One region of the Macrococcus brunensis genome, then DNA from elsewhere that is predicted to be linked to it. Evidence: riboswitches for the same ligand, from Rfam matches in the RefSeq annotation. Region 1 holds a riboswitch; the other holds the start of a gene.
The links. A riboswitch is a leader RNA that binds a small molecule or an ion and turns the genes downstream of it on or off. The one in region 1 is predicted to bind S-adenosylmethionine.

Region 2: linked by a shared signal. The riboswitch ahead of MGG13_RS02460 (amino acid permease) and the one ahead of MGG13_RS01480 (ABC transporter permease) in region 1 are both predicted to bind S-adenosylmethionine.

What each region holds. Positions count from the first base shown of each region.
Region 1 covers NZ_CP092179.1:276,872-281,092, reverse strand. Annotated here, with positions in the region: gene MGG13_RS01490 (ABC transporter ATP-binding protein) at 1-337, opposite strand, end outside; gene MGG13_RS01485 (ABC transporter permease) at 347-1,216, opposite strand; gene MGG13_RS01480 (ABC transporter permease) at 1,272-2,204, opposite strand; SAM riboswitch class I at 2,290-2,392, opposite strand; gene metE (5-methyltetrahydropteroyltriglutamate--homocysteine S-methyltransferase) at 2,716-4,221, opposite strand, start outside.
Region 2 covers NZ_CP092179.1:452,530-456,750, reverse strand. Annotated here, with positions in the region: gene MGG13_RS02470 (hypothetical protein) at 1-81, opposite strand, end outside; gene mmuM (homocysteine S-methyltransferase) at 196-1,080, opposite strand; gene MGG13_RS02460 (amino acid permease) at 1,064-2,419, opposite strand; SAM riboswitch class I at 2,460-2,558, opposite strand; gene MGG13_RS02455 (RecQ family ATP-dependent DNA helicase) at 2,705-4,221, shown strand, end outside.

The DNA.
Region 1 (4,221 bases):
TTTCCATCAGCTGCTTACCTATCGTAAGTGTCGGATTCAGTGACGTCATCGGATCCTGAAAAATCATACCCAGCTGATGCCCTCTGATATTCAGCCAATCTTTATTCTTTGCCTTCTGCAGATCCTGGTCGTTGAACTGAATCTGCTCTGCATTCAGATTAAGATTCCCTGCCTGCATGCCTGCGACAGACTGTGTCGTGATACTTTTACCGCTGCCACTCTCACCGACAATGGCGAATACTTCTCCACGTTCAACATTGAAAGAGACCCCTTTAACAATAGAAGCTTTCTTCTTCGTGCTGACCTGAAGATTTTTTACTGTTAGTAATTCTGTCATATGAACCTCCTAGTCTACTTCAACTTGAAGTGTGTCCTGCAAACCGTCACCTATTGCATTGAAAGAAAACATGGTCAGGGCAATCAGTAAAGATGGAAATAATAAGCGCCACCATTCACCGCTTAAGATAACACCGAGTGCATCATTCGCCATCGTACCCCAGCTGGCAGCAGGTGCCTGTACACCAAGCCCCAGGAAGCTGAGGAAAGATTCAGCGAAGATAGCAGATGGAATCGTGAATGTGAGGTTGACGATGATGACCGCCATAATATTCGGAATGATGTGCTTCAGCAGAATACCGGCATGACTGGTGCCAAGAAGTTCAGCTGCAGTGACGAACTGCTGTTGTTTAACCTGCAGCACCTGTCCCCTTACAATTCGAGCCATGCTGACCCAGCCTGTCAGACTAAGTGCAATAATCATAGTAACTAGACCTGGTTTCATCAAGACAAGTAACAGAATTACCACAAGCAGATAAGGTACACCGTATAGAATCTCTACAATCCTCATCAGAAAACCATCGATTCTATCTCCCCATTTACCTCGACCTGCTGCATAACCTGAAATCGCTCCGACGACGATGCCGACGACGATATCAATGAGTGCTGCAATAATCCCGATGGATAAAGAGATACGAGCACCCAGCCAGATGCGAGTAAAGACATCTCGTCCTAAATCATCTGTACCGAACCAGTACTTACTGTCGGGAGCAAGGTTAGCTTCAAGCAGAGACTGCTTACTCCCTTCGTAACCCGAAATCATCGGCCCTATAATAGCCATCACAATAATACAAAATAGTACAATTATTCCTAAAATAGCCATCTTATGATTAAAAAAAGAAAGAAGCAGCTGTTTCCGTGTAGAAGCGCGCTTTAAAATATCTTCCTGCCTGTCATCTCTTTGTGTTAATTTCTCGAACGAAGTATCTGCGTAACTATTCAAATTTCTCACCACTCCTTAACGAAATTCTTGGATCAATCACCCGGTAACAGACATCCACTAAGAGCAATGTCAGGAGCAAAATAAAACTATAAAAAATCGTTGTTCCCATGATGACTGGATAGTCCCGGTTGAAGATACTTTCCACAAAATATTTACCAATACCTGGAATCGAGAAGACTTTTTCGATGACAAACGTTCCAGTCACGACTGAAGCAAATAATGGACCGAGGAACGTAATCACAGGGAGTAACGTATTCCGCAGTACATGCTGCGTGAGTATGTATGACATCGGTAATCCCTTAGCTTTCGCCGTGCGAATATAGTTGGAGTTCAGCACCTCAATCATATTGCTCCGAACGTAGCGGGTAATAATGGCGAGCGGTCCTACAGCAAGTGCAAGACTCGGTAAAACTGAATGCCACCATGAGTCAAAGTTGGCAATCGGCAGAAGCTGCCATTCCACGCCGAAATACTTGATCAACAGAGGTGCAAGAATAAAACTTGGAACCGAGATACCAATAATCGCAATGAATAAGGCAAGAAAATCCATGAAACGATGCTTATAAATCGCTGCGATAGTCCCTAGAATGATACCGCCAATCAGAGCAATGACAATAGACTGAATACCGAGAAGCGCAGAGGCACCAATCCCTTCACCAATGATGGTATTCACATCCCGGCTTTCTGACTGAATAGAAGGTCCGAGATCAAACATGGCGATATTCTTAAGATAAATAAAATACTGATTCAGAACCGGTTGATCCAGATGAAACTTCGCCTTCATATGGTTCAGCTGTTCTTCTGATAATGCTTTAGAGTCATTTGAAAATGGATCACCAGGAATGGAATGCATGATGATAAATGTAACTGTAACAATCAGCCACATCGTGATCATGATACTGGCAATCTTACGAACAATGACCAATGATAAACCCTCCTTCTGTATTTAACTCCACAAAAAAATCCCGTGGACAAGAACAAGTCCACAGGAATCTATACCATATAGTCTCGTCTCATCTTTACAACTTTCGTTGCAGGAATTGGCACAGTGTTCATCAAGAATCTGCTGCCGAGGTTTCGTAGGGCCTGTCCCTCCACCTCTCTGGATAAGAGTTAAAAATTTATTTAATTTATTGATTATTATCTTACTCCTAAAAAATTTTAAGTCAACAGAAAATTTTATTTTTTTGGATTTCTTTCAATACACAGAATAATTAGAAATTTTAGTTTAATTATCTATATTCACTTTGATGTAACTATATAAAACAGTTCATTATCTACTTAACTGCTATTTTAATTACGTGGAATAATTATGCATTTTTTCTCACGTAATATTTCTTACTTAATATCAATATTATTGAACAGACAAAGAAAGGTCAGCAGGCTATGCTGACCTTCAATACGGATTTCTCAACGGGTGATATTGAAGCGTTAAATTATGCACGTTCACTCACTTGCTGATTTTTCCTGAACAGTTCTACAGTCTGAACTAATACAGCCAGCGCTTCACGCACTTCTTCTTCGTTTCTTGTCTTCAGCCCACAATCAGGGTTCACCCAGAATAATGAGCGATCAATCTGCTGAAGTGCACGTTCTATCGCTGTCGCTATTTCTTTCTGTGTCGGAATTCTTGGACTGTGAATATCATAAACCCCCAGTCCTATTCCTAAACCATAAGTAATATCTTCGAAATCTTTAATCAAGTCACCATGACTTCTGGAAGTTTCAATGGAAATGACATCTGCATCGAGTGCTTTGATGGAATGGATGATCTGACCAAACTGCGAATAGCACATATGTGTATGAATCTGCGTTCTGTCATCAACTGATGATGTCGCGAGCTTGAAAGCATGGACCGCTTTTGCCAGATAGTCTTCATGATATTCTTTTCTAAGCGGCAGGCCTTCTCGCAGTGCAGGTTCATCCACCTGAATGACTTTGATGCCCGCTTGTTCAAGCGCTAATACTTCTTCATTAATGGCAAGCGCGATTTGATTCTGTACGACGTGTCGCGGCAGATCTGTCCGCTCAAATGACCAGTTCAGGATAGTGACAGGTCCAGTCAGCATTCCTTTGACCGGCTTATCTGTCAGACTCTGTGCATAGATTGTTTCTTTCAGCGTAAGAGGCTCTGTCCATTTGATATCGCCATAGATAATGGGCGGCTTAACTGCTCTTGAACCATAAGACTGAACCCAGCCATAACGTGTCACAAGGAAGCCTTCCAGCTTCTCGCCGAAGAATTCAACCATATCATTACGTTCAAATTCTCCATGCACCAGTACATCCAGCCCTAATTCTTCCTGGATTTCTATCCAGCGCTTAATTTCATGTTCAAGGAATGACTGATATTCCTCATCTGATATTCTTTTATTCTTCCAGTCTGCACGATACTTTCTTACTTCTTTTGACTGCGGGAATGAGCCTATGGTTGTAGTAGGTAGTTCCGGTAGCTGCAAGACGTCTTTCTGCAGGACTCTTCTAGTTTCGAAAGATGACTCACGGCTGACCCTTACCACATCATAATTGTACTCCAGTTTTTTGAAATCCTGATTCTGAAAGCGTGTGTATTGCTCTTTCAACTGTCCATAAAGCGTAGCATCCTGCTCATTAAATAATTGTTTCAGTGCATAGAGTTCATCAAGTTTCTCGACTGCAAAGCTTAATCCGTCAAGAACCACTCCATCAATTTCTTCTTTTTCAAGCGTCACTGGTACATGCAGCAGAGAGGAAGAAGGCTGAATAACGATGTCAGAAACATATTCCTGCAGGGTCTCAATTAAATTCTTCTTTGATTCGATGTCAGACGCCCAGACATTTCTGCCATCAATAATACCTGCATAGAGTACTTTGTCAGACGGGAACAAGCCCTCTTTTATTTGTTTCAGATTATAGCCGTTATCATGGACAAAATCCAGACCTAAACCGTAGACCGGCAGTTC
Region 2 (4,221 bases), 180 kb from region 1:
CTTCTGCGCATGCTTCGGTGGCCATTGTGTTTGTTTCTCTTCTTTCTTTCTAGAAAAAAGTTTGCTGATTAGTTTCAACATGTCATTATCTCCTTTTATGTCATTTTATAACATTTAGAATCAAGCTCATTATATCATATTATTTCTATGAAATAGAAACACACTTCTAATAAATAGAAGTGTGTTTCTAACTTGTTATAAAGATGCTTTTAACTCTTTGATATCGTCCGGTCCTACCTGACAACATCCTCCTATAAACTTGACGCCTTTATCTTTCCATCTGACAGCCGCTTCAAGTAGTGACTGTTCTTCATCCCCAATCCATACTTTGTTGCTGGCATCATACTTTCTGCCACCATTCGGATAAAGAATAATATCTTTAGAACTTTGCTTGATTAATTTATCTACTGCTTCATCTATCACTTTAATGCTTGTGCAATTGATTCCGAATGCAAGTACATTTGGAATAGCATTCACAGTTTCAATAACCTCATCAAGCTGTGTACCATCTGACAGGTGTGTACTGTCATTCAGCGTTACTGATAGCCATGCTTCTATTTCTTCATATTCCTCAAGCAATTTCTTTACTGCTTTGATTTCTTCAAGATTAGGAATGGTTTCAAATGCAAATACGCTGATTCCGGCTTCAATCAGTATATCTAAGCGCTCTTTATGATAGTCGATGTAATCTTGCTCGGAGATAATATAGTCGCCAGTATATTCAGCGCCGTTACCCAGCATTGCTCCATATGGTCCTAACGAGCCTGCAATAATCGTATTCTCTTTAGCTGCTCGTCTGGCAATCTCTACTGCTTTCTTTAAATAGTTTCTTGCATCTTGATAGTTTAATCCCATATTAATAAATGACTGTATAGCCGCCTGATAAGTGTTAGTTAAAATGATTTCTGCACCTGCATCAACAAATGCCTGATGCACTTGGTAGACAGCTTCCGGATTTGATTCTATTAAATTTGAAGACCACAAAGGATGATTAACATCATAACCGAACTGCTCAACGGTTGTGCCGAATCCTCCATCTAATAAAATGATTTCCTGTCCTAATTTATCTTGTAACTGCATGAATTTCTCCTCCTTTTTTCTTAATGAAATAATGAAGTAATCCTACAAGAATGCAGAATGGCAATCCTATTAATGTGGCTAATCTCTGATTTGGATCAAACAGGACACCAATAGTTGAAATCAAACATAATAGAAACCCGGCAATCGGCAATATATAGGCTTTTTTGTGAGTTTCCTGCTTTTTACGCAGTTGATTGTACCTTGCAGCACATATGCTCATCCATACAACAACGACTGCAAACCCTGCAATGGATACAAGGGCTAAATAAACCGTAGAAGGCGCAATCACACTGGATAATAAACTTAAGAGGGCACCTGCTAAACTGATAATTGTCGCATTGATCGGCATACCCTTTTTATTCAGTTTTCGTGCTATAGGAATAATATTGTCACGCTCGGATAAACTCCAAAGCATACGACTTGAAGCATAAAGGCCTGAGTTTGCCGCTGACAATAAAGCCGTCAATATAACAAAGTTCATGATATCTCCTGCAAAAGGTATACCTATGCTATCCAATATGGATACAAAAGGACTTTCAAGTAAGCTCACTTTGTCAATCGGCAGCAACAGAACCATGATGATAATAGTTCCAATAAATAAAACTGCTAAACGCCATACCGTTGCACTTATTGTTTTCGGGATGACTTTTTGAGGATTCTTAGTCTCTCCTGCAGCAATGGCAATCAGTTCTGTACCACTAAAAGCATAATTGACTGCTAGCATAGTCGTAAAGATCCCGAATAGACCATGAGGAATCTTGAGTAACTTTTCGCCGTCTATGACTGGCTCCAGTTTTGATGGTATTAAGTTAAAGATAATAAGCAATCCAACAATAATGAAAACGACAATCGCAAGCACTTTTACTAAAGATAACCAAAATTCTGTTTCTCCATAAGTTCTACTAGTCGTAAAATTAATACCTACAATAACTACTATAAAAATCAAACTAAATAACCAGACTGGAAATTGAGGAAACCACTTCTGAAAAAGAATCCCTCCCGCAGTGACTTCAGATCCGAGTGCGATAGTCCAGCATAACCAGTAGCTCCATGCGACCACATGCCCGATTGATGGATGAATATAGATGTTTGCATATGTATGGAATCCCCCTACATCTGGATGTTCTACAGCTAATGCACCCATACATTTCATCACAATATAGACGAGCAGGGCACCTATTATATAGCTAATAACTGTTCCTATCGGTCCTGCTTGCTGCAAAGTATATCCTGTACTTAGAAATAAACCCGTTCCAATTACACCACCGAAACTTAACATCATGACATGACGCTTCTCTAACCCTCTTTTGAACTCATTACTCATTTTTCTTCCCCCCATAAAAAAATACCCCTCTGAAAAAGAGGGGTATAAAAGTATACACTCATATTTCAGGCAGAACCTGTTGGATTTAGCACCGTGCAAATGCCGGTTGCTGAGACTTCAAAGGGCCAATTCCCTCCATCTCTCTTTATAAGTTATTTAATTGATACATAGCATATCATCAGACTTATAGTCGGTCAATCATATTTTTATTATTTTCAGTTTTTTCACTCAACTTCAGACTCTTATACTTTTAGTTCTGCTCTTGTTACAATAAATGAGATTAACTAAGGAGGTTTTTCCATGAACGTTTCAGAACGCGCTATCCAGATTTTAAAAGAGACATATGGTCCTGACAGTGAGTTTCGCAACGGTCAGCTTGAGGCCATTACAGCTGTCGTGAATAAGCAGAAGACGCTGGTCATTCAGAAGACGGGCTGGGGTAAGTCTATTGTCTACTTCATTGCGACGAAGATACTGCGGGAACGTGGTGCGGGTCCGACGATTATTATCAGTCCGCTTCTTGCCTTGATGCACAATCAGATTGAGGCAGCGAAAAAGCTCGGTCTCAATGTCGTGACCATCAACAGCAACAACCGCGATGACTGGGAGATGATCTATGCGTCGCTAAACGAAGTAGATGCGATTATTGTCTCGCCTGAGAAGCTGTCAAATCCAGAGTTTGTAGAGCATCTCAGTGAAGTGAATAACATTGAGATGGTCGTGGTGGATGAAGCACATTCGATTTCTGACTGGGGTCATGATTTCAGACCTGACTATCAGCGTATCGTCTATCTGCTGCAGTCGTTCCCTGATCACATCGCGATTCTCGGGACGACAGCGACTGCGAATGACCGGGTGATTCAGGATATCAAGGATCAGTTAGGTGATGACTTACAGGTCTTCCGTGGCGACTTGATTCGTGACAATATTTCCATTCAGGTCAACGCGGCACAGAGTAAGGTTGAACGGCTGGCTTTTATCACGGATGCTTTGACGCGACATCCATTCCTGAGCAAGAAACAGGGCATCATCTACTGCCTGACGAAGAAGGAATGTGACTCTGTTGCCTATTTCCTGTCGCTACAAGGTATCTCTGTTACTGCTTATTATTCGGGTTTGCAGGATGCGTCTGGTGAAGATATGACTGAAGACATACTCGAAGGATTCCATACTGGCATGACACGCGTTATTGTCTCTACTGTCAAGCTCGGCATGGGTTATGACAAATCCGATATCGGTTTCGTCATTCATTTCCAGCTGCCGCAGAACCTGATCGCCTACTATCAGCAGATCGGCCGTGCCGGGCGTGATGGTTCTCCTGCCTTAGCGATTCTGCTGCACGGGGAGGAGGACGAAGAGATCATCAAGTCATTTATTGAAGGCGCGAACAAGGATCCGGAGCTGCTGCAGCAGATTCTGCAGGTGATCGGTGACAGCGCAGATGGACTGAAACGGAATGAGATTCTGCAGCATTTCAATCTGAACGTCACAAAACTCGCTTCTGTACTGAAGTATCTCTATGTCCATAACTATATCTATATGGAGAAAAGTAAGTACTACGTCCATCCGAAGCACCATTTTGATGCGGCGGGCAACGCGCGGATTCAAAAGCAGCTGAATGAGACTCGTCTTGCTGAACTGGATAACCTGAAAGCATTCATCAATTATGACGGCTGCTATATGAAGTTTATTGCGGACGAACTGGACGCGCCTGATACAAAGGAACGCTGCGGCATCTGTGCGCATTGTCGTAACAGGCAGTTCATTACACTGGAGGACGACAATCCTTATCTTGAGCAGGCGAAGGAATTTAAGAA